4 regions of the Mesorhizobium sp. ESP-6-4 genome follow, and region 3 is predicted to be linked to each of the others. Evidence: predicted binding sites of a transcription regulator. Region 3 holds the regulator's gene; each other region holds the start of a gene.
The links. Region 3 encodes PhoB, which activates phosphate uptake and scavenging genes when phosphate is short. Its sites were predicted from a motif close to TGTCATNNANCTGTCAT; they were not measured.
Positions count from the first base shown of each region.

Region 1: a site for PhoB is predicted at 5,206-5,222, ahead of LB523_RS02660 (esterase-like activity of phytase family protein). Genes of this name have one in related genera too.
Region 2: a site for PhoB is predicted at 4,153-4,169, ahead of LB523_RS07820 (alkaline phosphatase D family protein). Genes of this name have one in related genera too.
Region 4: a site for PhoB is predicted at 2,321-2,337, ahead of LB523_RS25680 (DUF1045 domain-containing protein). Genes of this name have one in related genera too.

Region 1 is NZ_JAIUGS010000001.1:591,408-598,949, reverse strand. It holds gene LB523_RS02685 (ATP-binding cassette domain-containing protein) at 1-695, opposite strand, end outside; gene LB523_RS02680 (substrate-binding domain-containing protein) at 772-1,779, opposite strand; gene LB523_RS02675 (sugar phosphate isomerase/epimerase family protein) at 1,885-2,793, opposite strand; gene LB523_RS02670 (Gfo/Idh/MocA family protein) at 2,790-3,821, opposite strand; gene LB523_RS02665 (LacI family DNA-binding transcriptional regulator) at 4,018-5,043, shown strand; gene LB523_RS02660 (esterase-like activity of phytase family protein) at 5,317-6,789, shown strand; gene LB523_RS02655 (MATE family efflux transporter) at 6,908-7,542, shown strand, end outside.
Region 2 is NZ_JAIUGS010000003.1:138,744-146,285, forward strand. It holds gene LB523_RS07800 (3-hydroxyacyl-CoA dehydrogenase NAD-binding domain-containing protein) at 1-1,278, opposite strand, end outside; gene LB523_RS07805 (hypothetical protein) at 1,380-1,970, opposite strand; gene LB523_RS07810 (TetR/AcrR family transcriptional regulator) at 2,014-2,622, opposite strand; gene LB523_RS07815 (MFS transporter) at 2,701-3,984, shown strand; gene LB523_RS07820 (alkaline phosphatase D family protein) at 4,242-5,816, shown strand; gene LB523_RS07825 (hypothetical protein) at 6,027-6,314, opposite strand; gene typA (translational GTPase TypA) at 6,509-7,542, shown strand, end outside.
Region 3 is NZ_JAIUGS010000003.1:401,168-408,709, reverse strand. It holds gene xylF (D-xylose ABC transporter substrate-binding protein) at 1-810, opposite strand, end outside; gene LB523_RS09125 (ROK family protein) at 1,079-2,320, shown strand; gene phoB (phosphate regulon transcriptional regulator PhoB) at 2,654-3,343, opposite strand; gene phoU (phosphate signaling complex protein PhoU) at 3,359-4,066, opposite strand; gene pstB (phosphate ABC transporter ATP-binding protein PstB) at 4,087-4,890, opposite strand; gene pstA (phosphate ABC transporter permease PstA) at 4,887-5,738, opposite strand; gene pstC (phosphate ABC transporter permease subunit PstC) at 5,742-6,728, opposite strand; gene pstS (phosphate ABC transporter substrate-binding protein PstS) at 6,793-7,542, opposite strand, start outside.
Region 4 is NZ_JAIUGS010000021.1:55,894-63,435, reverse strand. It holds gene phnN (phosphonate metabolism protein/1,5-bisphosphokinase (PRPP-forming) PhnN) at 1-314, opposite strand, end outside; gene LB523_RS25685 (alpha-D-ribose 1-methylphosphonate 5-triphosphate diphosphatase) at 314-1,453, opposite strand; gene LB523_RS25680 (DUF1045 domain-containing protein) at 1,474-2,181, opposite strand; gene iolB (5-deoxy-glucuronate isomerase) at 2,428-3,240, opposite strand; gene LB523_RS25670 (DUF3329 domain-containing protein) at 3,618-3,830, opposite strand; gene iolE (myo-inosose-2 dehydratase) at 3,895-4,809, opposite strand; gene iolD (3D-(3,5/4)-trihydroxycyclohexane-1,2-dione acylhydrolase (decyclizing)) at 4,845-6,689, opposite strand; gene LB523_RS25655 (bifunctional 5-dehydro-2-deoxygluconokinase/5-dehydro-2-deoxyphosphogluconate aldolase) at 6,722-7,542, opposite strand, start outside.

The DNA of each region.
Region 1 (7,542 bases), on a different contig from region 3:
ACCTCGTTGCGGTCGACCGCGAGCGCCACCTTGCCGCGGTCGAGCACGACGAAGCGGTCGGCAATGTCGAAGACATGGTGGATGTTGTGCCCGATGAACAGGATCGAGCGGCCGCTCGCCCGCACCTGGCGCACGAAATGGAAGACCTTGGCGGTCTCGGTCAGCGACAGCGCCGTGGTCGGCTCGTCGAGGATGATCAGTTCCGCCTGCTTGTAGATGGCGCGGGCGATCGCCACGCCCTGACGCTCGCCGCCCGAAAGCTGGCCGACGATCGAGTGCGGCGTGAACACCTTCGAGGTGAAGCCGATCTCGCGCATCAGCCGGCTCGCCTCCTCGATCTCCTTGTCGACCTTAAGCCAGCCCATGAAGCTGGTCAGCTCGCGACCCATGAAGATGTTGCGCACGATGGTCTGCTGCACGGCCAGCGCGCGGTCCTGGAACACCGTCTCGATGCCGGCGTCGCGCGAGCGCGCCGCGCTCCACCCGGTGACCGGCTTGTCGCGCACCAGGATCTCGCCGCTGGTCGGCTTGACCACGCCTGACAGGATCTTGATCAGCGTCGATTTGCCGGCGCCGTTGTCGCCGATAAGGCCGACCACCTCGCCGCGGTCGACGCTGAGGTTGACCCCGCCCAGCGCATAGACCTGGCCATAGGATTTCTTGATGTCGCGCAGTTCGATGATGCGTTCGCCCATGCGATCCTCGCTGGAATTGTCTGTCTGCCGGTCATCTCGCCGGCCGGGCAATAATCCCGGCCGGCGGCTTGGGAGGTCAACGCAATGCCTGCTTGGCGAGCTCTGAGACGATCTCGTAGTTCTGCGGCGTGACGAAGCCGGCGCCGGTGTCGACATTCATCGGCGCCAGCCCCAGCACCACCTGCTGGCAAAGACTGAGGATCGGCAGATAGCCCTGCAGGAACGGCTGCTGGTCGGCCGTCAGCTGCACCCAGCCGCCCTTGAAGCCTTCGACGATCTGCGGACTGGTGTCGAAGCCGAAGTTGAAGATGTCGCCGGGCTTGCGGCCCGCCGCCTGCATATAGGTCGCGACATTGCCGAGCATCTGGCCGCCGGGGTAGCCGACCGCCTTGACGTCGGGGTGGTTGAGCAGCGCCGCGGTGATCACCGGAATGGCGAGGTTGGGATCCGACGCCCATTCGCCGCTCGGCGGCGACGAGAGCTGGATCACCTCGACCCCCGCTTCCTTCAGCGCCGCCACCGTGCCGCGCTCGCGCGCGCCGCGATTCTCGTTCTCGAACGGGCCGATCATGATCGCCTTGTCGCCGGCCTTGAGCTTGCCGAGCTTGAACGCCTCGACACCGAGCGCGCGGCCCTGCTGCTCCTGCTGCGCACCGACATAGCCGCCGCCGAACGCCGCCACCACCTTCGGCACCGGAACGTTCTGGTACATCATCTTGATGCCGTCCTTATGCGCCTGCTCGGCCAAAGGCATGATCGCCGCGTCGCCCGGATGGCCCATCATGGCGATGCCCTGCGGCTTGACCGCGACCGCCTCGCGCAATTGCTGCACCATCTTCTCGACGTCCCACTGCGAGAAGATGTAGTCGACCTTCGGCCCGAGATCGGCCGCCGCCTGCTTGGCGCCATTATAGACGATGGTGCCGAAGGCGTCGCCCTCGGCGCCACCGACGAAGAAGCGGATGTGTACGTCCTTGCACCATTGCGCGTCGAGCGCGTGCGCCGGCAAGGCAGAGATCGAAGCGCAGAGCGCCGTGGCAGCCGCCACGACGGTCGAGCGCAGAACAGTCCTTCTGGTCGTCATGCACGTTCCTCCCTTTTAGATCCTCCCGATGGAGGGTTTCGAATTGATCTGCGTCCTCGGTCGGCCGGCTCCTCCCGCCGGCCAATCCTCACATCGAATCTGACCTCAAGCCGGATTGGGCAGGTAGCTGTTCCCTCCCCGGCATTGCTTCAGATAGTCGAGCGCGCGCGCCTGTCCGGTGATCTCGAGGTCGCCGCGATAGACCGGATCGTGCCAGCCCTCGATGTCGATGGCGCCCTTGTAGCCGGCCAGCCGCAACTCGCTGATCACCCGCGTCCAGTCGCTGTCGCCGAAGCCTGGCGTGCGCATCTGCACGAAAGGCAGTCGGCCGAACACGCCATGCTCTCGGATGACGTCCCAGCGCACGGTCGCGTCCTTGCCATGGACATGGAAGATGCGCGGCGCCCATTTGCGGATCTGCGGGATCGGATCGATCAGGTAGACAAGCTGATGGCAGGGCTCCCATTCCAGCCCGAGATTGTCGTTTGGCAATTCGTTGAACATCAGCTCCCAGGCATCGGGATTGTGGGCGATGTTCCAGTCGCCGCTCGCCCAGTTGCCGTCCATCGCGCAATTCTCGAAAGCGATGCGCACGCCCTTGTCGGCGGCGCGCCTGGCCAGCGGCCCCCACACCTCGCGGAAGCGCGACAGGCTGTCGGTCAGCTTCTTGCCGCGGATGCGGCCGGTGAAGCCGCTCACCGTCTCGGCGCCGAACAGATGCGCATTATCGATCACCGTCTCCCAGGCCGCCAGCACACCGCGATCGACCTCTCCATTCTCGAGCGGGTTGCCGAACACCCCGATCGAGGACACGGTCACATCGGCATCGCCGATCGCCTCGCGGATCTCGCCCGCCAGGCGCTTCAGGTCCTTGCCGCCCAGCGTCTGCCAGAAGAAGGGCTGGATGCTCTCGAAGCCGAGCGGCAGGATCTGCCTGACATAGGCGGCCGGATCTTCGAGATTGGCCCGCACCATGGTGCCGATCCTGATATCGAGAAGCGGGTTTGCCGTCATTGTGCTTCCTTGGCGATTGTCACGCGCCGCCCGTTCTCCGCGCTCTCGATGGCGCCGAAAACCATGGCCAGGCTCTTGATGTTGTCGGCGCCGCGCGTCTCCGGCTCGGCGCCGGTCTCGATCGCGTGCATGAAATCCCGGATGATGCCGAGGTGGCCGTCGACGCGGTCGGCGGGATCGAGCGGCGGCACTTCGATGGGCTGGGTCTTGTCGATGATCCCGTCGCGGCCGGACGCAATCACCTCCGCCTTCAGCCCGTCGTGGCCGTCCCACAAGAGGCTGCCGCGCTCGGCGACGATACGCCAGCTTCCCTCCCAACTCGTGCGGAAACCGTCGGCGCACCAGGAGCCGGCATAGGTGAAGATCTTGCCGCCGCCGAGGTCGAAGACGGCGCTGGCCGACGACCCCTGCCGATACCAGGAATTCACGGGTTCCCATTCCTGGCAATAGACGCTGGCCGGCTCGCCGGCGACCATGTAACGCGCGGCATCGAACGTGTGGATCGCCATGTCGAGCAAGAGCACATGGGCCATCTCCTCGCGAAAACCGCCGAAATGCGGCGCGACGAAGAAGTCGGCGTGGATGCTGGTCGGCTTACCGATGACGCCGGAGTCCAGGAAGCGCCTGATGCGCCTGACATTGGCGACATAGCGGCGGTTCTGGACGACTGCATGGATGCGCCTCGCCTTGCGCGCTGCCTCGACGATGGCGCGCGCATTTTCGGGGCTGTCGGCCAGCGGCTTCTCGGTGAGCAGATGGCAGTTGTGCGCGAAGGCCGAAAGCGCGACCGCGCGGCGTGCGGCGGGAACCACGACGTCGAACACGGCATCGGGCTTGGTCTGGTCGAGAACGGCGTCGAGGTTGGTGCCGATGACGGCGCTGGACAGCGCGTATTCGCGCGCCCTCGCCTGTGCCCGCTCGGCATCGAGGTCGACGAGGCCGACAATGGCGAGCCCGTCGATCTGCTTGACGGCATCGAGCCAGTGCTTGCTCATCGCTCCGCATCCGGCCAGGACGACCCTCATCATCCAGCACTCCTCCTCCGCCGGTCCCTCCAGACCGGACGTCACGGCGTCCACGGCGTCACCGTAAACGTTTTTCCGTAAACGTTTACGAGAACACACCCGATGGCGTAGAATGTCAACCGGCTGCCTGCAAAAATCGTCCCGAAGCCTTGGCCTGAGCGGCAGCCGGTGCTAGCCAAGGCAGGGGGAGAATCCGTCCTTGGCGTCAAGCATCCACGATCTCGCGCGTCACCTGAACATCTCGATCGGCACCGTGTCGCGCGCGCTGAACGGCCGTGCCGACGTCAATGCCGACACACGCCAGCGTGTGCTCGAAGCAGCCAGGAAGCTGAACTATTCGCCCAATCAGTCAGGCCGCAGCCTGCGCCAGGGCGCCACCCGCTCGATCGCCTTCATGCTGCAGCCGCATCCCGGCGACCAGCAATATGGCGAGCCGTTCTTCATCCCGTTCCTGACCGGCCTGCAGGCGCGGCTCGCCGAGCATGACCTGGATCTGATGGTCGTCATGGGTGAGCCGGGCCAATATCAGCAGGAGCGGTTGCGCCGCGTGGTCGAGACGCGCCGGGCCGACGCGGTCGTGTTGGCCAATACGCGAAGGGAAGACGATCGGATCGAGTATCTCAGCAAGGCCGGCTTTCCCTTCGCCACGCTTGGCCGAAGTCAGTCCGGCGGCGACACATATCCTTCACTCGATATCGATTTCGAAAGGGCGGGTGATGAAGCCGTCGACCGGCTGGTCGCGCGCGGCCACCGCCGCATTGCCGCTATTCGCCCTTCGCTTGATCTCAACTTCGGCTACCTGTTCCTCGACGGCTACCGCAAGGCACTGAAGCGGCACGGTATCGAGGTCGACCCCGACCTGATCGCCGACGGCTTCATCAACGAGACCGGCGGCTACCAGGTGACGCCGCAAGTAATGCGCTCCAAAAACCCTCCGACGGCGATCATCTTCAACAATGACGCGATGGCGCTCGGCGGCTGCAAGGCGCTGGCCGAGATGGGTATCAAGCCGGGCCATGACATGGCCGTGATCGTCATCGTCGACACGCCGCTCTGCCGCTACTTTTCGCCGACGCTGACCGCCTTCCGTCCGTCGCTGGAGCCCATGGGCCGGCGGCTGGCCGAGATGCTGCTCGCTTCGCTTCCCGCATTCGCCGGCCCTGAGGGCACACGCATCATCCGCGAAGTCTGGCCGCTGGAGCTGATTGCAAGAGAGAGCGATTGAGCGGAGGCGCTTTCCCTTCTCCCCTTGTGGGAGAAGGTGTCGCCGAAGGCGACGGATGAGGGGTGTTCCAGATGGCACCAGCCTCTCACTCCGCTGGAGCACCCCTCATCCGTCTCGGCGCTACGCGCCGATCCACCTTCTCCCACAAGGGGAGAAGGAAACTGTCACGCAACCATCACGTTCGCGTCCTAGACCGCTCGATGGGAACCGGCTCGCCGCATCGCCGATGCGCGTTCCTTCCAGGCCGCTCTGCTCGTCAAGAAGGGGATATCGATGAAACATCTCAACCGAACCGTCGCGCTCGGCGCGGCACTTGCCTTGTTCACTTCCCTGACCCCGGCGCTCGCCGACGGCGTCGCTTACGTCAACAAGGGACTCGTCGGCATCGGCCGCATCCCGGCCAACCAGAAGGACAAGTTCGGCGAGACCTTCGGTTCAGGTTCAGGCATGGCGATCGACACCAAATCCTGGACGCGTGAAGGGGCCACCTACAAGGGTTCGCTCTGGCTGCTGCCGGACCGCGGCTACAATGTCGTCGGAACCACCGATTATCGCCCGCGCCTCAACACCATCTCGATCGAGCTGGCGCCGACAGCACCCGGCGCGGCGCCCGCTGCCGGACAGGAACAGTCGGGCGTTAAGGCGACGCTCGCCGACACGATGCTTCTGACCGACGACAAGGGCGCCGACGCCACCGGCCTCGATCCGTTGAACGGCGTGCGCGCCGCCGCCGGCGACATGCCGATGCTGCCTGAGGCCAATGGCAAGCTGGCGCTCGATGACGAAGCGATCGTGCGGCTGCCGGACGGCACGATGTTCATCTCAGACGAATATGGTCCCAACATCTACCGCTTTTCGGCCGAAGGCCGTCTGATGTCGGCGACCCAACCGCCCGCGGCGCTGGTTCCGATGCGCCACGGCAAGCCGAACTTCGCGTCCGACAACCCGGGCCCGGGCGCTGCCGAGCCCGATCCGAAGGATCCCGAAACCGGCCGCCAGAACAACCAGGGCCTCGAAGGCATGTCGATGACGCCGGACGGCAGGTTCCTGATCGCCGTGCTGCAGTCGGCGCCCCGCCAGGACGGCGGCGATTCCGGCTCGACCCGCCAGAACACCCGCGCGCTGGTTTACGACGCTTCCGATCTCGCCCACCTCAAGCTGGCGCATGAATATGTCGTGCCGTTGCCGGTGTTCAAGGATGCCAAGGGCAAGACCAAGGTGGCCGCTCAGAGCGAGATCGTCGCACTCTCCGACAAGAGCTTTCTGATGCTGGCGCGCGACTCAGGCAACGGCCAGGGCGTTAAGGGCGACGAGTCGCTCTATCGCAAGATCGAGATCGTCGACCTCTCCGCCGCCACCGATATCGCCAACGGACCGTTCGACGCCGCCGACAAGCCGGTCGCGCCGAAGGGCATGCTCGATGCGTCGGTGACGCCGGCCAAGCTGACGCCGTTCATCGACATCAACGACAAGGGCGAGCTCGGCCGCTTCGGCCTGCACAACGGCGCGCCGAACGACAAGAACAACCTCTCGGAGAAGTGGGAGGCGATGTCGCTGGCGCCGGTGCTCGATCCGAAGCTGCCCGACGACTATTTCCTGTTCGTCGCCAACGACAACGACTTCCTCACCCAGGACGGCTTCCAGGTCGGCGCTGCGTACAAGGCCGAGGACGGCGCCGATGTCGACACCACCTTCCTGGTCTATCAGGTCACACTCCCCGGCCTTTCTGGAAACACCACTCAGTAATGGGATGCGGTCGGCTGCCGCGGCAGCCGACCCTCTTCTGAAGGGATGCATGAGCATCAGGCCTGCGATAGCATCGCGGGCCTGATTCAGTTTCGGCCCCATTGCCATGGGTAACAACATGGATGACGAACAGCCCACCCGCCGGCGGACCGGCGACCTGACCAGCGGCCCCATTCCGCGCACGCTGCTTTTGTTCGCCCTGCCGGTGCTGGGCTCCAACGTGCTGCAGTCACTCAACGGCTCGATCAACGCGGTCTGGGTCGGCCGCTTCCTCGGCGAGGCGGCGCTGACGGCGACCTCCAACGCCAATCTGGTGCTGTTCCTCATCCTCGGCACCGTCTTCGGCATCGGCATGGCGGCGACCATTCTGGTGGCGCAATCGGTCGGCGCCCGCGACCTGCCCGAGGCGAAGCGCATCGTCGGAACCAGCGCCACCTTCTTCTTCCTCGTCTCGGTCGTGTTCGCCGTCTGCGGCTGGATCTGGGTCGACGCCATCCTGACCGGGCTCGGCACGCCGGCCGATGCCTTGCCTTTGGCGCGCGCCTATTTGCGCATCATCTTCGTCGCGGTGCCGATGATGAACCTTTTATCCTTCGTCATGACCGTGCTGCGCGGCGCCGGCGACTCGCGAACCCCGTTCGTCTTCATGGCGCTGGCGGTCGTGCTCGACGTCGTGCTCAATCCGCTGCTGATCCGCGGCATCGGCCCCTTCCCCGAGCTCGGCATTGCCGGTTCGGCAACGTCGACGCTCAT
Region 2 (7,542 bases), 260 kb from region 3:
GAGCACGTCTTGCGGCCGCGACGTAGAGGCGGCGATTTCGTTCACGTCGAGATAGGAGGTGTTGGTGGCGAGGATGGCGCCGGGCCTGGCGACCGCATCGAGCCTGCCGAACACCTCCTTCTTGACCGCCATGTCCTCGAACACGGCCTCGATGATCAAGTCGCAATCGACGAGATCGGCGTAGTCGGTGCTGCCCTTGAATAGGCCGAGCCGCTGCTGCTTGGCCTCTTCCGTCAACGAGCCGCGGCTGACGGAGACGGCATAGTTCTTCTCGATCGTCGCCAGGCCGCGCCGCAGCGCTTCCTCGCTGGTCTCGAGCAAAGTCACCGGCAGACCGCCATTGGCGAAGGCCATGGCGATGCCGCCGCCCATCGTGCCGGCGCCGATGATGCCGACGCGCTCTATCCTGCGCTTCCGCAAATCCTTGCCCGGCACCTTCGCCGCCTCGCGCTCGGCGAAAAAAAGATGCCGCTGCGCGCGCGACTGGTCGCCGGAAACGAGTTTTTGGAAAAGCTCCCGCTCGGCCGCAAGCGCTGCGTCGAACGGCAAGATGATCGCGTTGCGCACGGCTTCGGCGCAGGCAAGCGGCGCGTCCAGTCCGCGGGCTTTCTTGGCCAGATCGGCGGCAAGGCGGTCGAAGGCGCCGAGGTCGGTTGCGGCAAGGCGGTCGTTGCGGTCACGCACCGGCACGAACGCTCCGCCTTGATCAGCCATTTCGCGGGCGAAACGGACCGCCTCTGCCAAGAGATCGGTGTCGACAACCGCGTCGGCAAGACCGGCGGCCTTCGCCTCGCGGGCCGAGATCGGGCTGCCCGAGACGATCATGCCGAGCGCTTTCGCGGCGCCGACCAGGCGTGGCAAACGCACGGTCCCGCCGCCACCCGGCAACAGGCCGAGCTTTACCTCCGGCAGGCCGAGCTTGGCGCCGGCGTCCGCGACGCGAAAATGGCAACCCAACGCCAATTCCAGCCCGCCGCCGAGCGCCGTGCCATGGATGGCGGCTACCGTCGGCTTGGCGACGGTTTCCAGCAAGGCAACGATGGCGCGCAGTTCCGGTTGCTCGACCGGCTTGCCGAATTCGGTGATGTCGGCGCCGGCAACAAAGGTGCGGCCGGCGCAGGCGATGACGATCGCGCTCGCGGCGGGATCGTCGCGCAAAGCGGTGAGCGCCTCGTAAAGCGGCTTGCGGACATGAAAGCTGAGCGCATTGACCGGCGGGTTTTCGATGGTGACCACCGCCACCCCGTTCTCGTTCGCAACGCTGACAGAGCTGGACAAGCGGACCTCCCAAGACCGGCTGCAACCGCGCAAGGGTTTACTAGGCAGCGACCCGAATGGGAACCCGATCCGGCCCTGGCCCAATTGTTGGCGAGGCCCGGTCAGTTGTCCACGCGGCCGAAGGGCGGCACGTCGCCGATCACCTCGCGCTTGTCCTTGCCGCAGGCGAAGGTCTTAGCCCTGTCGTCGGCGAGCTTGCGCGCCTGGTCGTTGGCCTGCGGGTTGCCAGTGGCTAAAATCAGGCCGATCGTGCAGCCTTGGTGCTCTTCCGGTTGCGCGACCTTGGCGACGACCAGCACCTCGGTCGATTTCTTTTCGTCCTCAGGGTTGCTGACGGAGCGGCGGTGGATGGCGGCGAAGGGGATTGCGACGTCGCCATTGGTCTCGATGCGCCATTCCACCTTCGGTCCGGAGCCGTTGAAGGCGGTGAAGCTCTCCCAGACCGCGGTCATGTCGTCGGACGGAAAGCCGTAATAGACGGATTCGCGCGCGTCGTCGTAGCTGATCAGCACCGGGTAGCCGCGGTAGCCGGAGCAAGCGAGGCTCGCCCAGTCGCCGTCGCCTTCCGCGGCCTGCGCATAGGTCACGCAGTCCTTCTTCGAGTCGAGCTCGGTATAGGTGCTGGAGATGTCGCCGGCCTGGGCCGCCTGGCAGAAACCGGCGAGGGCAAGCGGGACCAGAAGAGCGCGCATCGCTGACAACTCCGTTCGAGCTGCCCGAGCGTAACGTCAATCGCTATTTCTTCAAGCTGGCTTCAATCAAGAGATCGGCGTTGCGGGCGACCGCCGCTGCCGGTCCGCCCAAACCGAAAAGCTGGCCGCTGATATAAGCGCCTTCGATGAGCAGCAGCAGGCCGTCACCCAGCGTATCGGAATCGGCGGCGCCCATTGCGGCGGCCATGGCGCGCAGGCGGCGGCGCAATTCGACTTTGTTGTTCTCGCTCACCACCCGTGCGGGATGGCCGCGCTCGGGATATTCCACCGCAGCGTTGGTCATGCCGCAGCCGCGATAGTCCGGCTTTTGCGTGCGTTTGCCTACGCGGGTCAGGAAGGCGATGATCTGGGCGCGCGGATCGCCCGGATGCGCGTCGACCGCTTCGTCGAAGCGTTCCCAGAATTCGAGGTCGTATTTGCGCAGATAGGAGGCGGCGAGCTCATCCTTGGACGGGAAGCTGCGGTAGAGGCTCGGCTTGGTGACGCCGGCACGCCTGACGATCTCGTCGACGCCGATCGCCCTTATGCCCTCGCGGTAAAAGAGGTCGCGCGCCACGTCCAGGATCTTGTCCGCCGCCCGGGGAGCAGGAGGCTCGCTGATCGACGCTTCAATTTTATTGTCGGATGGCATTCACACAACTCGCTTGACAATGTTACTGACCGGTACGTATGTATGGCTTCACTCCATTGCAACGTACCGGTCAGTAACATGATAATCCAGTCCCGTCCGTTTGGCCAGCGCTACGCATTCGTCGTTGTTGCCGTCATTTTCCTGTGCCTGCTGATCGCGGCCGGGCTCCGTTCGGCGCCCTCGGTGATGATGGTGCCGCTGGAGAAAAGCTTCGGCTGGCATCGCGACGTGACGTCCTGGGCCGCCAGCGTCGGCATCCTGCTCTACGGCCTGACCGGTCCGTTCGCCGCCGCGCTGATGGAGCGAATCGGGTTGCGCCGCACGCTGCTCGGCTCGCTGCTGGTGATGTCGGGATCGACCGCGCTCAGCCTGTTCATGACTGAGCCATGGCATCTTTTCATCACCTGGGGCGTGTTTTCCGGCATCGGTTCGGGCGCGGTGGCGAGCGTGCTGGGCGCGACCATCGTCAACCGCTGGTTCAAGACCAATCGCGGCCTGATGATGGGGCTGATGTCGGCCTCCAGCGCCACCGGCATGCTGGTTTTCCTGCCGCTCATCGCCTCGCTGGCGCAGAGCGGCGGCTGGAAGCCGGTGGCGATTGCCGTGGCGCTGGCCACCGCCGCGCTGATACCCTTCGTCTTGCTGCTGGTGCCGGAGCGCCCCGCTTCGATCGGCCAGGTTCGTTACGGCGCCGATGCCGACGACGTGCCGCCGGTGTCGCCGGCATCGCAGGGCAATTTCCTGGCGCACACGCTGAACACGCTGCGCCGCGCGGCGGGCACGCGGGTGTTCTGGTATCTGTTCGCCACCTTCTTCGTCTGCGGCTTCACCACCAACGGCCTCGTCGGCACGCATCTCATCGCCTTCTGCGGCGATATGGGCATCGGCGAGGTGCAGGCAGCCGGGCTGTTGTCGATGATGGGCATTTTCGATCTGATCGGCACCACGCTCTCCGGCTGGCTCACCGACCGTTTCGATCCACGCAAGCTGCTCGGCGTCTATTACGCGGTGCGCGGTCTGTCGCTGATCTACCTGCCCTATTCCGGCTTCTCGGCGACCAGTCTGGTTATCTTCGCCGTGCTCTACGGGCTCGACTGGATCGCCACCGTGCCGCCGACGTTGCGGCTCGCCAACGAGGCGTTCGGTGATCGCAGCGGACCGATCGTGTTCGGCTGGATCGTCGCTGGCCACCAGGTGGGCGCCGCGGCCGCCGCCGCCTTCGGCGGCACGATGCGCGAGCTGCAGGGCAATTACGAGCTGGCCTTCCTGATTGCTGGCATGACCGGTATCGCGGCGGCGTGTATTTCGCTCTTGATCAACACGAGCAGGCCGGCCTTCGGGCCGGAGCCGCAGGCGGCTTGAGGCGCGACTTTCCCTTCTCACCTTGTGGGAGAAGGTGGCCGCGAAGCGGCCGGATGAGGGGTGCTCCAGGGAACACCGACGCCTCACTCCGCTGGAACACCCCTCATCCGTCTCGGCGCTTGCGCGCCGATCCACCTTCTCCCACAAGGGGAGAAGGAAGATGTCGACTGTTATCAAAACTTCATGGTTCCGATATGCGCCTGAAACATTGAAGCGAGAGCTTGGCGGTCCCGCTCAATGCCATCCCGGAGACAGCCATGAACAAGCTTTCGCTCACCCGCCGCGCTTTCGTCACTTCGGCCAGCGCCTTCGGCCTTGTCGGCGCCTCCGGTCTGGCGCTGCCCTATTATTCCCGCGCCAGCCAGCGTCCGGCCTTCACGCATGGCGTCCAGTCCGGCGACGTCGATGCCACCTCGGGCATGGTCTGGACCCGCACCGACCGACCGGCGCGCGTGATGTATGAAGTGTCGACGACCGAAAGCTTCGCCAATGCAACGCGGCTGGCTGCGCTCGATACCTCGCCGGCCAGCGACTACACGGTGAAACGGCTGCTCACCGATCTCGCCTCGGACCAGGACATCTTCTACCGCATGACTGCTGCCGATCTTTCCGACATCAATGCCGTGTCCGAGCCGATCGTCGGCCGTTTCCGCACCGCGCCGTCGTCCAAGCGCGACGTGCGCTTCGCCTGGTCGGGCGACACCGCCGGCCAGGGCTGGGGCATCGACGAGACCGGCATGAAGACCTACTCGACCATCGCCAAGCACACGCCGGACTTCTTCCTGCATTCCGGCGACACCATCTATGCCGACGGCGCCATGAAGGACGAGGTCGACCTGCCCGGCGGCGGCAAGTGGAAGAACGTCGTCATGATCGACGGCAAGCGCAAGGTGGCCGAGACGCTGGACGAGTACCGCGACCAGTGGAAATACAACATGATGGACAAGCATGTGCTTGGCCTGTCGGCAATCTGCCCGACCTTTTACCAGTGGGACGACCACGAGGTGCTCAACAATTGGTCGGATTCGAAGGACCTGACCGCCGACGACCGCTACAAGGAAAAGTCGATCCATGTGCTGGCGGCCAGGGCAGCTCGTGCCTTCCATGAAATGACGACTATCCGTTACGAGCCGTCGGAGCCGGGCCGCGTCTACCGCAAGGTCTCGCATGGGCCGTTGCTCGACGTGTTCTTCCTCGACATGCGTTCCTATCGCGGCCCGAACGGCCCCGACATGGAAGAGACGCTGACGCCGAAGTCGCGCATGATCGGCGAGGAGCAATCCAAGTGGCTGAAGCGCGAGCTGGCGAATTCCAAGGCAACGTGGAAGGTCATCGCCGCCGACATGCCGCTTGGCCTAGTCGTCTGGAACGACGCGGCGAAGAAGGCCGGTGCCGAGGCGGTCGCCAACGGCGACAATGGCGCGCCGAAAGGCCGCGAGCTGGAATTCGCCGACGTGCTGCGCTTCATCAAGAATGCCGGCATCACCAACACGGTGTGGCTGACCGCCGACGTCCACTACACCGCGGCGCATTACTACAATCCCGACAAGGCGCAGTTCCAAGATTTCAATCCGTTCTGGGAATTCGTCTCCGGCCCGATCCACGCCGGCACCTTCGGCCCCAACGACCTCGACATGACCTTCGGGCCGGAGCTGAAGTTCATCAAGGCGCCAACCGCCGAACAGGGTCAGAACCTGCCGCCGTCGGCCGGGCTGCAGTTCTTCGGTCTGGTCGACATTTCCGGCGCGACCGAACAGCTCACCGTGCGCCTGATGGATCGCGACGACAACGAGCTTTACAAGGTTACGTTGGATCCGGTCCGGTCGGCGTAAGGTCGGCGCGAGGCACCCCCCTCTGTCCTGCCGGACATCTCCCCCGCAAGGGGGGAGATTGGCAGCTTCGACCCTGCTGCTCGTCTTTCAGCGCTGGAGGTTGGCGAAAGCCGACACGACATCCGATCTCCCCCCTTGCGGGGGAGATGCCCGGCAGGGCAGAGAGGGGTGTGCCGGAACGCTACGCTTGTCGTATTGCTGCCGCGACCGTCAATCCGGATAGCAAGCCCGGGGAACGTTGGGCCAGACTGCGGTGTCGCAGTTGGCATCCTTCTGGCGCTGCTTGAAGGCGGCGCTGACCGGGCCGGTGACGATCGGGTCGACGCCGTCGGGGGCGTCGGCGAACATCTGCTGCGCGGTCCTGGCGTCGGGCGGTACGATCGGGTCGGCCTGCCGAAGCGCAGCCGCCGACTGCGCGGCACCGGCCGCGACGAGCACGCCAAGCGCCGCCCACACGAAAACCGGACGCAATCTGGACATCTGATCGGTCATGAACATGGAACTGTCCGGCCCCTCAAAGGTTCCGCCTTGGTTAACGGAATCATTTCACACCAAGACGTTTAAGAATCAGTGACCATGTATTTGGGGTCGGGCCTCCCCTTTCGCAATTGCGAAAAACCTTGTATGAGCCGCGCAACCGAAAAAGGCGGCGCCTCTGGGCCTGCTGCCTGCAACGCTCCCGAGACCAGACAATGAACCTCCGCAATATCGCGATTATCGCGCATGTCGACCATGGCAAGACCACCCTCGTCGACCAACTCCTGAAACAGTCCGGCGCCTTCCGCGACAACCAGCGCGTCGCCGAGCGCGCCATGGATTCCAACGACCTCGAAAAGGAACGCGGTATCACCATCCTGGCCAAGGCGACCTCGGTCGACTGGCATGGCACCCGCATCAACATCGTCGACACGCCTGGACACGCCGATTTTGGCGGCGAGGTCGAGCGCATCCTGTCGATGGTGGATTCGGCGATCGTGCTCGTCGACGCCGCCGAAGGGCCGATGCCGCAGACCAAATTCGTCGTCGGCAAGGCGCTCAAGGTCGGCTTGCGCCCAATCGTGGTCATCAACAAGATCGACCGTCCGGATGCCCGCCATATCGAAGTGGTCAACGAGGTGTTCGACCTGTTCGCCGCGCTCGACGCCACCGACGAGCAGCTCGACTTCCCGATCCTCTACGGTTCGGGCCGCGACGGCTGGGTTTCGGAAAACCCCGAGGGTCCGAAGGACCAGGGTCTCGCCCCGCTGTTCGATCTCGTCGTCAAACACGTGCCGGCGCCGACGGTGCATCCCGGCCCGTTCCGCATGATCGGCACTATCCTCGAGGCCAACCCGTTCCTCGGCCGCATCATCACGGGCCGCATCGAGTCCGGCACGCTGAAGGCCAACCAGGCGGTCAAGGTGCTGCACCATGACGGCACGCAGATCGAGACCGGCCGCGTTTCCAAGATCCTCGCCTTCCGCGGCCTCGAGCGCCAGCCGATCGAGGAAGCGCAGGCGGGCGACATCGTGGCCATCGCCGGCCTGTCGAAAGGCACCGTCGCCGACACCTTCTGCGATCCGGCGGTGAGCGAGCCGCTGCATGCGCAGCCGATCGACCCGCCGACCGTGACCATGTCCTTCCTCGTCAACGACTCGCCGCTTGCCGGCACCGAGGGTGACAAGGTTACCAGCCGCGTCATCCGCGACCGGCTGCTGCGCGAGGCCGAGGGCAATGTCGCGCTGAA
Region 3 (7,542 bases):
GAGCTCGCGCGCGTCTTTCCACACCGACACGGTCTGCGTGCCGAGCGCGATGCGGTTGAGCGCCGCGTGGTCGCCGTCCTGGCCCGAGACCGGCACGGTGCCGGCCAGCCCCTGCGCCGTCAGCGCCGCGACAACGCCGCCGGCGGTGCCGTCATTGGCAGCCACGACCGCGTCGACCTTGTTGTCGTTGGCGGTCAGGAACTGCTCCATGTTCTTCTGCGCGTTGGCCGGCAGCCAGCCGTCCGTGTAGGCCTCGCCGACATTCTTGATCTTGCCGCTGTCGATGGCGTCCTTCAGGACTTCCATGGAGCCCGCGAACAGGAAGTCGGCGTTCGGATCGGAGCCCGAGCCCTTGATGAAGACATAGTTGCCTTCCGGCTTGGCCTTGAACACCTCGCGGGCCTGCATGCGCCCGACTTCCTTGTTGTCGAAGGTCAGGTAGAACACGTCCTTGTTCTCAATCAGGCGGTCGTAGCCGACGACCGGGATTCCTTCATCGAGCGCCTTCTGCACCGCCGGGCCGATCGCCGAGGCATCCTGCGCCAGGATGATCAGCGCGTTGGCGCCCTGCGAGATCAGGCTTTCGACGTCGGTCAGCTGCTTGCCCGGATTGGACTGCGCGTCGGCCGAGATATACTTGTCTCCGGCGGCCTCGATGGCGGCCTTCATCGCTGCTTCGTCGGTCTTCCAGCGCTCTTCCTGGAAATTCGACCACGACACGCCGATCACCTTGTCCTTCGCCTCGGCGACGGACGCCAGCGTCAGCGACATGGCAACGCCCGCCAGAATGGCGGCTGCAAATTTCTTCATGATATCCTCCCTGCGCCCGTGCGGCGCGACCCAGACTGGCCCAAAGGCCGGCACAGAGGCTTTTTTTCGAGCCTCAAAAAAATAGTGGTCCAGCACAACAGCGCTGTCAACCGAGATTTTGATGGGTTTTGATGGGCTCAGGCATTTTTTTCGGTGTTCGCAATAAATAATGACATGGCCCCTGGCTTCTGCCACAATCCCTAGCGTGTCAGCGACAGGCCATGGCATTATCACAAGGCCGCGATGACCGGGGAGGACGTGCGAAACGATGTCGGTCGGAATCCGCCATGACGATTTGCGCCGGCGCAACCGCGCCATGGTGATTTCGGCGGTACGCCGCGCCGGTCAGCCATCACGAACCGAAATTGCCGCCACCACCGGGCTCAGCCACTCGACCATTTCGGCGATCTCCGCCGACCTGATCCAGGAGGGCATTCTCACCGAAAGCAAGGCCAGCGAGCCGACGGCGTTGAAGCGCGGCCGGCCGCAGATCGGCCTGGCGCTGAACCCTGAAGCCGCCGCGGTGCTGACCGTGGTGTTGTCGCTGAACTTCCTGTCGGTCGCCGTGATCGATTATGCCGGTCAGGTTGTTGCCGAGGAGCAGCAGCGCCTGGACACGCTTGTCATGCCCCGCGACGAGCTGATCGGCGAATGCGTGGCGATCGTGCGGCGCCGGCTGCAGGATCCCGACCTCGACGTTGGCAGCGTCGCCCGCATCGCCATGGGCATTCAGGGCATCACCGATTCTAATGCACGCGCCATGCTCTGGTCGCCGATAACGCCGCTGACCGACATTCCTTTCGCCGACATTCTCGAGAAGGAGTTCGGCATCTCCGCCACCATGGAGAACGACTGCAACATGATGGCGGTAGCGCTGCAATGGCGCGACCCGGAGCGCTATCGCGACGACTTCATCGCCATCCTGTTGTCGCACGGCATCGGCATGGGTCTCGTGCTCAAGGGTGCGCTGTTCACCGGCACGCATTCCTCCGGCGGTGAGTTCGGCCACATGATTCACCGCCCGGGCGGGGCGCTTTGCCGCTGCGGCCGCCGCGGCTGCGTCGAGGCCTATGCCGGCAACTATGCGATCTGGCGCAGCGCCATGAAAATGAGCGAGGACGCCGAGCCGGTCGACGTCGGCGACGCCGACATGCGGGCCCTTGCCGCGAAGGCGCGCGAGAGGGACGGCCCCGAACGGGAGGCTTACCGCCGGGCCGGCGAGGCGCTTGGTTTCGGTCTCGGCAGCCTGTTCGCCCTCATCGACCCGGCGCCCGTCGCCATGGTCGGCGTCAGCGCGGCCGCCTTCGACCTGATCGAGCCGGCGCTGCGCGAGGCGATCGCCCAGACGGCCGGCGGCCAGCACTCCGAATCGATCTCCTTCGACACCGAGCCGAACGAACTGCCGCTGATCCGCGAAGGCTGCGCCATGCGCGCGCTGACCTTCGTCGACCAGGAGATTTTCGCGCCGGGAGGCCAGGCAAGAGCGGGGACGGGAAAGAACGTGGCCTGAGGCAGCCTTGAAGAGGTCCGGGGACAGCAGCAGACGATTGAAATTAGCGAAGGGAAGGCCCCGCAGCTTCGTCATTCCAGGGCGGAGCAGGAGCGAAGCTCCGTCGCGGAGACCCTGGAATCCATGCCGCTACCTCACGCGTCGAGCGCAGCGGCACAGAATTCTGGACTGTCGCAACGCATCGACATCACGGAATGAATCCTCGGGTCTGCGCTGCGTCGCTGCGCTCCTTGCTCCGCCCGTGGATGACGAAGCACAAGCGTCTCGGCTAATCGCCAATGCACGCGATCCGATGCTGGAGACAGAATCCGTCAGCGCCTCGGCGCCTTACCCCTAATCTTCCCTGATCGCGTAACCTGCGCCTCGGATGGTACGTATGACATCCGGCATGCGGCCGTTGTTGACCGCCTTGCGCAGGCGGCCGACATGGACGTCGACGGTGCGTTCGTCGATATAGATCGTCTCGCCCCAGACATTGTCGAGCAGCTGGCTGCGCGAGAACACCCGGCCGGGATGACGCATCATGAATTCCAGCAGCCGGAACTCGGTCGGGCCGAGCCTGATCTCGCTCTTCTTGCGGTAGACGCGGTGCGACTCGCGGTCGAGCACGATGTCGCCGACCTTGAGCACGCTGGACAGCACCTCCGGCTTGGCGCGGCGCAGCAGCGCCTTGACGCGCGCCATGAACTCCGGCGTCGAGAACGGCTTGACCAGATAGTCGTCGGCGCCGGTCGAAAGGCCGCGCACGCGGTCGCTTTCCTCGCCCCGCGCTGTCAGCATGATGATCGGCAACCGCTCTGTCTCGGGCCGCATCCTGAGACGCCGGCAGAGCTCGATGCCGGAAACCGCCGGCACCATCCAGTCGAGCACGAGCAGGTCGGGAACGTTTTCCTGAAGGCGGATTTCGGCCTCGTCGCCGCGGGTCACCACTTCGACCTGGTAACCCTCGGATTCGAGATTGTAGCGGAGCAGCACCCCAAGCGGCTCCTCGTCCTCCACCACCATGATGCGTGGCGCGATCATTGGCAGGTACCTTCGTCAGGCCGCCGGCGCCGACATTGTCGTCTCGTCCTGCTTGGGACGATTCGCGGGCAATTGCGTGCCGGTCAGCACATAATAGGCGTTCTCGGCGATGTTGGTCACATGGTCGCCGATGCGCTCGAGATTCTTGGCGCAGAACAGAAGATGCGTGCAGGCGGTGATGTTGCGCGGGTCTTCCATCATGTAGGTCAGGAGCTCCCGGAAGACGGATGTGTATTTGACGTCGATGCGCTCGTCGTCGTTGCGAAGCTTGGCCAGCGCCGTGGCGTCGCCCACCGTATATTCCTGGATCACGGCCTGGACCTGGATCAGCACCAGCTGCGCCATGGAATCGATCGAATGCGTGAGGTCGCGCGGCGCGGCGCTGACGCCGACCGAGCCGACGCGCTTGGCGATGTTCTTGGCGAGGTCGCCGATGCGTTCGAGGTCGCCCGCCATGCGGATCGAGCCGACCACATTGCGCAGGTCGTCGGCCATCGGCTGGCGCTTGGCGATCAGCGTGATGGCACGGTCGTCGAGCTCGCGCTGGCGCGCGTCCATGATGGCATCGTCGGAAACGACGCGCTGCGCCATGGCATTGTCGGTCTCGAGCAGGGCCTTGGTCGAAGCGCCGACCATCGAGCTGGCGAGATCGCCCATGTCGTTGATGAGCCGGCTGATCTGCCTCAGATCCTCGTCGAAGGAAGCGACGGTATGTTCGGCCATGATGATGTCCTCGTATGAGCTCAGCCGAAGCGGCCGGTGATGTAGTCCTGCGTGCGCTTTTCGCGGGGCGAGGTGAAGATCTTCTCGGTCCGGTCGAACTCCACCAGCTCGCCCAGATACATGAACGCCGTCTGCCGCGACACGCGCGCCGCCTGCTGCATGTTGTGGGTGACGATGACGATCGTGTAGTCGGCCTGCAGCTCGTCGATCAGTTCCTCGATCTTGGCGGTCGACAGCGGATCGAGCGCCGAGGCCGGCTCGTCGAGCAGGATGACCTCGGGCTTCACCGCAACGGTACGGGCGATGCACAGGCGCTGCTGCTGGCCGCCCGAGAGGCTGAGGCCGCTGGCGTTGAGCTTGTCCTTGACCTCGTTCCAGAGTGCTGCGCGCTTCAGCGCCTGCTCGACGCGGCTGTCCATCTCGGCCTTGCTGATCTTCTCATAGAGCCTGACGCCGAAAGCGATGTTCTCGTAGATCGACATCGGGAACGGCGTCGGCTTCTGGAACACCATGCCGATCTTGGTGCGCAGCAGATTGAGGTCCTGCGAGCGGTCGAGGATGTTCTTGCCGTCGAGCAGCACCTGGCCCTCGGCGCTCTGTTTCGGATAGAGCTCATAGATGCGGTTGAGCACGCGCAGCAGCGTCGACTTCCCGCAGCCCGACGGGCCGATGAAGGCGGTCACGCTGCGCTCGGGCAGGGACAGGTTGATGTCCTTCAGCGCCTTCGACTGGCCATAGTAGAAATTGAGGTTCTTGACCTCGATCTTGGCCTTCTCGACGGTCGTGTCGGCTGCGTTCAGGTCGGTGGACAACATCGGTTTCATCTGTCCTCTCTGCGTCCGGTTAGGCTGCGGGCGATGATGCTCAGCCCGAGAACCGTCAGGGTGATTATGAGTGCGCCCGTCCAGGCCAGTTGCTGCCATTCCTCGTAAGGGCTGAGAGCGAACTGGAAGATGGTTACCGGCAGGCTGGCCATCGGCGCATTGAGATTGCTCGACCAGAACTGGTTGTTGAGCGCGGTGAAGAGAAGCGGCGCCGTCTCGCCGGAGATGCGGGCGATCGCCAAAAGGATGCCGGTGACGATGCCGGAGAGTGCCGCGCGATAGGCAACCGAGCGGATCACCACCCAGCGCGGCGCTCCGATGGCGGTGCCTGCTTCGCGCAGCGCGTTGGGCACAAGGTTCAGCATGTCCTCGGTGGTGCGCACCACGACGGGGATCACCAGGATCGACAGCGCGACCGCGCCGGCAATCGCCGAGAAGTGCCCCATCGGCCGCACCATCAGCTCGTAGACGAACAGGCCGATGATGATCGACGGCGCCGACAAGAGGATGTCGTTGATGAAGCGCACCACCGTCGTGAGCTTCGAAAAGCGTCCGTATTCGGCCATGTAGGTGCCGGCCAGCACGCCGATCGGCGTGCCGACGATGATACCGATGATCGTCATGACGATGCTGCCGTAGATGGCATTGAGCAGGCCGCCGGCATCGCCGGGCGGCGGCGTCATTTCTGTGAATACCGGAAGCGACACCCCGGAAAGCCCCTTGTAGAGCAGGGCGCCGAGAATCAGCGCCAGCCAGGCCAGCCCGATGCCCGCCGCGACGACGCACAGCGTCATCATCACGGCATTCTTGCGCTTGCGACTTTGGTGAAGCGATGCGGCAGTCGACATCGGTCAGGCTCCCGTGCGGCTATCGATGCGCAACAGCATGTAGCGTGCGAGCGCGAGGATGATGAAGGTGATGATGAACAGGATCAGACCGAGCGACACCAGCGAGGATGTATAGAGGTTGCCGTCGGCTTCGGTGAATTCGTTGGCGATGGTCGCCGAGATCGTCGTGCCCGGCGCAAACAGCGAGGCGCTGATGCGGTGCGCGTTGCCGATGACGAAGGTGACGGCCATCGTCTCGCCGAGCGCGCGGCCGAGGCCGAGCATGACGCCGCCCATGATGCCGACGCGGGTATAGGGGATGGTCACGCGCCGGGTCACTTCCCAGGTCGTGCAGCCGATGCCGTAGGCCGATTCCTTCAGCACCGCCGGCACCGTGTCGAACACGTCCTTGGTGATCGAGGTGATGAAAGGCAGCACCATGATGGCGAGGATCAGCGACGAGGTCAGCAAGCCGATGCCGTAGGGCGGACCGGCAAACAGGCTGTCGAGGCCGGGGATGCCTTTGAACAGCCAGATGATGAAGGGCTGGACCGTCGTCTGCAGGAACGGCGCGAAGACGAACAGGCCCCAGATGCCGTAGATGATCGAGGGAATGCCGGCGAGCAGCTCGACCGCGATGCCGATCGGACGCCGGAGCGGGCGCGGGCAGAGCTCGGTCAGGAAGACGGCGATGCCGATCCCGATCGGCACGGCGATGAGAATGGCGATGGCCGAGGTGACGATGGTGCCGTAGATGGGCGCGAGCGCGCCGAAATTCTCGGTGACCGGGTTCCAGGATTCGGTGGTCAGGAAGGAGAAGCCGAACTTCGACAGCGCCTCCCACGATCCGGCGACCAGCGATATCGCGACCCCGCCGAGCAGAACGAGCACGAGCATGGCGGAAAGGCGCGTCGCCGTCCGGAAAACCATGTCGGTGACGGCGAAGCGGCGCACCGTCGCTTCTCTGGTCCGCATGGCGGACGATGTCGCGGCTTCGGAAACGGCTGTCATTTAGCCCCTCGCATTTCGAAAGAGACAGGAGGGCGCCGTAGACGCCCTCCTTATTTTGCGGGAATTACATGCCGGAGTAGAGCGGCTTGCCGTTCGCGTCGACGATGTCCTTGCTCCACATTTCCTCGACGCTCTTCACGACCGCGTCGGGCATCGGAACATAGTCCAGGCCGGCGGCCAGCTCATCGCCCTTGGCATAAGACCAGGCGAAGAATTTGAGCGCTTCGGTCGTCGCCGCGGCGTCATCGGGCTTCTTGTAGACGAGGATCCAGGTGGCGGAGGTCATCGGCCAGGATTCGGCGCCGGCCTGGTTGGCCAGGATGACGCCGTAGCCCGGCTGCGAGCTCCAGTCGGCATTGGCCGCAGCGGCCGAGAACGCGGCGGCGGTCGGCTCGACCTTCTTGCCGTCCTTGTTGATCAAGTCGGTGTAGGTCAGCTTGTTCTGCTTGGCGTAGGCGTATTCGACATAGCCGATCGCGCCGCCGGTCTGCGACACGTTGTTGGCGACGCCTTCATTGCCCTTGGCGCCGATGCCCACCGGCCACTCGAGCGCGGTGTTGACGCCGACCTTCGACTTCCAGTCGGCGCTGACGTCGGCCAGGTAGTAGCTGAAGTTGAACGTGGTGCCCGAGCCGTCCGAACGGTGGACGACGGCGATCGCCTGGTCGGGCAGCTTGACGTCGGGGTTGAGCTTCTTGATTGCTTCGTCGTTCCAGTTGGTGATCTTGCCGGCGAAGATGTCGGCGAGCGTCGGACCGTCGAGCACCAGCTCGCCCGGCTTGATGCCTTCGAGGTTGACGACCGGAACGATGCC
Region 4 (7,542 bases), on a different contig from region 3:
GCCCAGTCGACATCGGCCGGCAGGCCATAGCGCAGGCCGTGCGCGTCCCAGCACAGCGAGAAGGCGCCGTCCGCCTCCGCCTCGGCAAAGGCGGCATCCGCCAGCGTATCGTGGTCCTCGCTTGCCGTGTCGCTCGGCCGGGTGATGACGCGGCGCACGAATTCCAACCGCGTCTCGCCGGCAAAGCGCGCCTTGGCGTAGCCGATCACCGTGTCCTTGCCGGCGCCGCTCGGCCCCACCACCGCGACGAAGACGCCGTTGCGGATCGGCAGGCTGTCGGCCAGCTCGCGCTCGATGAGAGCTGAGACCATCATCATGCTACCCGGCTGCCCTGGCGCCACACGGTGCGCACGACCGGCACATGGTCGTCCACGCGCACCCGCACCAGGTCGGCACGGCGGCCGGGCTCGATGATGCCGCGGTCGGCGAGGCCGATCGCTTCGGCCGGGTTCTTCGAGACCATGGCGACCGCCTGCGGCAGCGAGATGCCCTCGACGACGTCGCCGAGGAAGAAGGCCGACTGGATCAGGCTGAAAGGGATGTAGTCGGACGACAGGATGTCGAGCAAGCCGTCGGCGGCGAGCGTGCGCGCCGAGACATTGCCGGAATGCGAGGCGCCGCGCATGACGTTTGGCGCGCCCATCAGCACGCCGAGGCCTGCGGCTTTCGAGGCCTTTGCCGCCTCTTGCGTCGTCGGGAACTCGGCGACGCGCACGCCCTGCTCGATCGCTTCGTCGACATGGCCGGCGGTCGCGTCGTCATGGCTCGCCAGCACGATGCCGCGCTCCTGGCAGGCGGCTGAGATGAAGACCCGGTTCGGACCGGAATTGCGGGCCGATTCGGCCATCCGCTTCTCGCAGAATTTCTGGAAGTCGCGGTCCGTCAGCTTCAGTTTGCGCTGGTAGTAGTAGGCATAGGTCTCGAGGTTGACGAACTGGCGCTGTCCGGGCGCGTGATCCATCAGCGAGGCGAGCTTAACCCGCTCGTCGGTCTCGAAATTGGCGAAAGCCTCGAGGCAGTCCGGCGCCGAGACCTCGCAGCGCAGGTGGATGAAATGGTCGGCCCTGAGCCGATCCTGGCGCACGCTGTCCTCGATCGCGTCGGCCAGCTTGCGAACATCGTCGGATTTCAGGTCGGCATCCTCGTCCATGCCGACGCGCAAGGCGTCGAGCACCGTCGTGATACCGGCGGTGGCGACCTGGGCGTCATGGGCAAGCACGGCGGCGATCGGGTTCCAGCGCACTTTCGGACGCGGCGCGTAATGGCCCTCGAGGTGATCGGTGTGCAGCTCGACAAGGCCCGGGATGATGTAGTCGCCGCCCATATCCTCGCCGATGCGGACAGCACCCGGCTCGACGGCGGCAATCAGGCCGTCGCGCAACAAAAGCGAGCCTTCGACGATTTCGTCGGGCAGCACGATGCGGGCATTGGTGAGAACGGTTTCGGCGGTCATCGAGGGCGGTCCTATATCAATCAAGCTGTTTTGCGGGCGGGGCTACGGCCAAGCGTATGATGGGAAAGCACCATGAACGGGGCGCCGGGCTCGCTTTCGACGAACAATGTCAGCGCATCCACCGGCACCGGCTGCCGCAGCACATCGGCGAACAGGCCGTCGATCGCTGCACGAAGACGTGGGCTTTCCTGTGGCCCGACCCGCCCCGACAGCGTCATGTGGAAGCGGAACGTGTCGAAGACGTAAGGATAACCCCATTGGCAGAGGTTGCGGAACTCGTCCGGCTTCAGCGCATCGGGACTGCGGCGCTCGATCTCGGCCTCCGTCAGCGGCGCGCGGAACGGATCGAAGGCGCGCACCACCTCGCCGGCGAAATCGTTGAGTGGCGCAAACTGCGCTTCCGGCACCAGCGCGAAAAAGCCGTCGATCTGGCCGACGACGAGACGCGGGATGATCACAGGCGGCGTCGCCTCGGCGAAAGCGTCGAGCGCGGCGCGCAGCGAAGCTTCCGTCTCGTTCGGCGCCAGCCGGAACGGCGCCTTCAACGTCGCATGGAATCCGTAGCGCCGGGCGGATGCGGTGTGGAAGGCGACTTCCGCGGCCGACAGATCGCCCACGGCCTCGACCGGCCGCGTCGCCGCGCCGAACGGGTCGCGGCCCAGCCAGTTGGCGGCAATGCGCGCCAGCTTCTCGTCCTGCCCCGGGGTGTAGTAGATCGCGTAGCGCATGGGCGTTCCTCGTCAAGCGCGCTGCGCGCCCCGAAGGAATATGCGACGCGCTTCAAGTCATTGTCTTGGCAAGTCGTGGCCCAAAACGCCGGAGCGCTTGCGGCGACATGCACCGGAACCGCTGCCATAGGTGATTTCCATGACGGATTGACGAAGCTTTCGTGGGTTTTCGAAGGCAAGTCCAGCACGGAGCTCGTTAGCCGACGATTTTTCCGGGCTGGACCAACGGCTTTGCCGGCGTGTCGATCAGGCCTTCATCAGCCATTCATGCTCGGGCGCGTTGTGGAATTTCCACGTCCGCTTCGGTCCGGCCATGACATTGAGGTAATAGAGGTCGTAGCCGTGGCAGGCGGCGCAAGGGTGATAGCCCTTCGGCACCAGCACGACATCGCCGTCCTCGATCGCCATCGCCTCGTCCAGCTCGCGCACGCCGTTGCGGTCGGCATCGGTGTAGACGCGTTGGAAGGCAAAGCCCTGCGGCGGGTTGAGGCGGTGATAATAGGTCTCCTCGAGATAGGATTCGGCCGGCAGGTTGTCCTGGTCGTGCTTGTGCGGCGGATAGCTCGACGTGTGGCCGCCGGGCGTGATCACCTCGACCACCAGCAGCGAATCAGCCGGCTTCCCCTCGGGCAGGATGTTGGTGACGTAGCGCGTGTTGGTGCCCTTGCCGCGCACCTCCTGGCCGAGATCGTCAGGTCCGATGACGCGCACCGGCAGGCCGCCGCTTAAGCCGGGCGCCGAGCAGACGGCGAGTTCCAGCTCGGTATCGGCGGTCACCGACCAGTCGGCGCCTTGCGGCACATAGACCGACCACGGCTTGCCTTCGAAGGGCGACATGCGCTCGCCGAGCAGGCCGAGATCCTTGCCGCCGGCCGACGCTTTGCCCTTGCCGGTGACGAACACCAGGCAGATCTCGCGCTCGCCGGTTTTGCCGGACACCGTCTCGCCCGGACGAAGCCGATGCAGATCGAAACCGACATAGGTCCAGCCGGCGCTTTGCGGCGTGACGTGAGCGACATGGCCGTGGCCCTTGTCGGCCTTGACGAGCAGTTTCGACATTTTTGTCTCTCCTATTCCGTTGGCCTTCGTTGGTTGCGGATCAAAGATCTTGCCGGCTGACAGAACCAACACAACCTTCGAGATTGGCCGAGGCCTCCAAACTGCGTCATTCTAGGGCGAAGCAGGAGCGCAGCTCCGTCGCGGAGACCCTAGAATCCATGCCGTTACCTCAATCGAAGGGCGCTGCGGAGCAGAATTCTGTACCGCAGCGGCTGCTTCGAAGTCACGGAATGGATCCTAGGGTCTGCGCTACGTCGCTGCGCTCCTTGCTCCGCCCTAGGATGACGAAGCGAGGGGCGTTTCGGCTAATCGCCAACGCATGCGATCCGCCATGCACGCAGTATCCGATCCGTAGACGCTTCTGAGCCATGGATTAGTCACTCCTTCGGTCCGGGTTCGGCCTTGTTCTCCTCAATCGGCTTATAGAGGTAGAAAAACTGCCACACGGCATAGCCGGCGAAGCCCAGCGCGATGACGCCCCAGAACGGCGTGCCGGACGCGAATTCGATCACCGACCAGACCAGGCAGACCGCGACGACCGCGATACGGCGCCACAGCGGCCGGAAGAAGGGATGCTCATAGTCTTTCATCGCGCCAATCCAGGATTTGCCGAAAGCACAACGGATAAACCGGGCGCCCCGACTAATCCACTGCTCAGGCCGGAAAACCTTGCGTCTCGACCGTATAGCCGGCGGCCGTCATCACCCGCATAAGTTCCTTGTGGCCGACCTGGGCCATCTTGAGCGGCGGGTTCTTCTTCGGATCCTGCTCGGCCTCGACCACGAACCAGCCTTCATAGCCATGATCAGCGAAACGCTGCACGATGGCGCCGAAATCGAGTGAGCCGTCGCCCGGCACGGTGAAGGCGCCGAGCGCCACGGCGTCGAGGAAGGACTGTTTCGTGCGGTCGAGCCCGTCGATCACGCCCATGCGAACATCCTTCACATGGACGTGGTTGATGCGCTTGTGGTGATTGTCAATGGCGCGCAGCACGTCGCCGCCGGCAAAGGCGAGATGGCCGGCATCGAGCAGCAGCGGAATGCCTTCGCCGGAGTTGCGCATGAAGGCGTCGAGCTCCGGCTCGGTCTCGACCACCGCCGCCATGTGGTGATGGTAGGAGAGCGGCATGCCTTGCTCAGCGCACCACTCGCCGAACTCGGTGACGCGCCGGCCGTAAGCCTTCATCTCGTCATCTGAAAGTTTCGGCTTGGTGGCCAGAGGCTTGGAGCGGTCGCCCTGAATGGACCGGCCGACCTCGCCATAGACGATGCAGGGCGCGTCGACGGCCTTGAACAGGTCGATCATCGGCTGGATGCGGTCCTTGTTCCGGGAGATGTCCTCGTTGACAAGCGTGCCCGAGAACCAGCCGCCGCAAAGCGTGACGTCGGCCTCCTTCAGGATCGGCAGCATCACCTTCGGGTCGTTGGGGAAGCGGCGGCCCATCTCCATGCCGGTGAAGCCGGCCGAGCGCGACTGGCGCAGGCATTCTTCCAGCGATACGTCATCGCTCAATTCCACGAGATCGTCATTCCACCATGCGATGGGGGACATGCCCAGTTTGGCTTTCAAGTCGTCACTCCAATGTCGGTTCGTTGCGAGCCGGTTCAGCCCTGACGGCTGCCCACGGCTTCCTCGTACTTCTTGCGCGCGGCATTGACTTCGCGTCGCGACGAGACTTCCGGCACGGCGACATCCCACCAATGGCCGCCAGCCTCGGTCGAGACCAGCGGGTCGGTGTCGATGACCAGCACCGTCGTCTTGTCGTTCTTCTTCGCCTTGGCCAGTCCCGTCTCCAGCTCGGCGATCGACGCTACCTTCTCGGCCACGGCACCTAAGCTTGCCGCATGCGCGGCGAAGTCGACGTCCGGCATCACCTCGTGGCGGGCGTCCTTCAAGAGGTTGTTGAAGTTGGCGCCGCCGGTCGCCATCTGCAGCCGGTTGATGCAGCCATAGCCGCGGTTGTCGAGGAGCACGATGGTAAGCTTCAGGCCAAGCATCACCGAAGTGGCGATCTCGGAATTGAGCATCAGATAGGAGCCGTCGCCGACCATGACGACGACCTCCTGGTCGGGCTTCGCCATCTTGACGCCGAGCCCGCCGGCGATCTCGTAGCCCATGGTCGAGAAGCCGTATTCGGCATGGTAGGAGCCCGGCGCGCCGGCCTGCCAGAGCTTGTGCAATTCGCCGGGCAGACCGCCCGCGGCATGCAGCAGCGTGACGCCCGAGCCCATGGCGCGCTGCACGGCGCCGATCACTTGCGCATCGGACGGATAGGCGGCGTTGGTCGACGCGGTCACCTTGGCGGCGGCGGCCTGCCACTCCGTCTTGCCCTTCAATGCATTGTCGGTCCACGCGGCCGGCGCCTTCCAGCCCTTCAGCGCGGCGGACAGCTCGGCAAGCCCTTCGGCCGCGTCGGCGACCAGCGGAAGCGCCCAATGCTTGCCGGCGTCGAAACCTTGCGTGTTCAGGCCGATGATGGTGCGGCCGGCATTCTTGAACAGCGCCCAGGAGCCGGTGGTGAAATCCTGCAGCCTGGTGCCGACCGCAAGCACGACATCGGCCTCCTCCGCCAGCCGGTTGGCGGCCGACGTGCCGGTGACGCCGACGGCTGCCATGTTGAGCGGATGGTAATCGGACAACGAGGATTTGCCGCCCTGTGTCTCGCAGACCGGAATGCCGGCGCCCTGCACCAGCTTGGCGAGCTCGTCCGAAGCTTGCGAATACAGCACCCCGCCGCCCGCGATCACCAGCGGCTTCTTGGCGCCCTTCAGCGCCGCGACGGCTGCCGCCAGCTCGTTGCGGTCCGGGCGGAGCCGGCGCGGTGTCCAGACGCGTTCGGCGAACAGGCTTTTGGGATAATCATAGGCCTCCGCCTGCACGTCCTGGCAGAGCGAGAGCGTCACCGGGCCGCATTCGGCCGGATCGGTCAGCACCTGCATGGCGCGATTCAGTGCCGGGATGATCTGCTCCGGCCGGGTGATGCGGTCGAAATAGCGCGATACCGGGCGGAAGCAGTCATTGACGGTAGCGGTGCCGTCGGAGAAATCCTCGGCCTGCTGCAGCACCGGGTCGGGCAGGCGGTTGGCGAAGACATCGCCCGGCAAAAACAGGACGGGCAACCGGTTTACATGCGCGAGCGCGGCCGCCGTCACCATGTTGAGCGCGCCGGGACCGATCGAGCTGGTCGCGGCCATGAAGCGGCGGCGGAAATTCGCCTTGCCATAGGCGATCGCCGCGTGAGCCATCGCCTGCTCGTTATGGGCGCGGAAGGTCGGCAGCTCGTCGCGCACCTGGTAGAGCGCCTCGCCAATGCCCGCGACATTGCCATGGCCGAAGATGGCCCAGACGCCGCCGAAGATCGGCATCTTTTTCCCGTCGATCTCGGTCATTTGCCGGCTGAGGAAGCGGGTCAGCGCCTGCGCCATCGTCAGGCGGATTGTCTTGCTCATGATGTCTCCTCCGCAGTCCTTCAGCGGTCTGGTTATGCGGCCTTGCGGCCGCGCTCGGCAAGCCATGCCTCGGTCAACTGCTCGAAGCGCGCGGCCATGTCGGCGATCGCCTCGTCATCCGACATCCTGCCGGCCAGCCATCGTTCGGCGGCGTTGACAAAGATGGTGCGGCCGACGGCGAAACCTTTGACAATCGGCGCATTGGCGGTGGCGGCAAACGCCGCGACCAGCTCGTCCTGCGGCGCTTCCAGCCCGAGCAGCACCACGCCACGGCACCAAGGATCGTTCCTGACGATCACCTGTTCGATTTTCGCCCAGGCGCCTGCGGAAGCCTGCGGCTCGAGCTTCCACCAGTCCGGCTTGATGCCCAGCGCATAGAGTTCCTCAAGCGCTCGCGGAATGGTGGTGTCGTCGAGCTTGCCGTGCTTGCCGGCGATGATCTCGACCAGCAATTCGCGGCCGACTTTCCGCGCCGCTTCGAACAAAGCGCGCAGCTTCTGCTGCTGCTCGGTCTTTAGCGCTTCCGGGTCGTCCGGGTGATAGAAGCACAGGCATTTGATGCAATGGTCGACAGGCCATTCGGTGAGCTGCGAGCCGATATCCTGCGAAAACTCGAAGCGCAGCGGCCGCGATCCCGGAAGCTCAACCGGGCGGCCGAGCCAGGCGAAGGAATGACGGGCGAATTCGAACATGGCGTCGCGGCCATATTTTTCGTCGATCAGCATGCCGTAGCCATCGCGGCCGGCGGCGACCTTTGCTGCCGCCTTGACCGTCAGCACCTTGAAGTCGGGGATGCGCGAAACGTCGGCCCCGACCTTGGCGGCAACGTCTTCCAACTGGACGCGATGGTCGC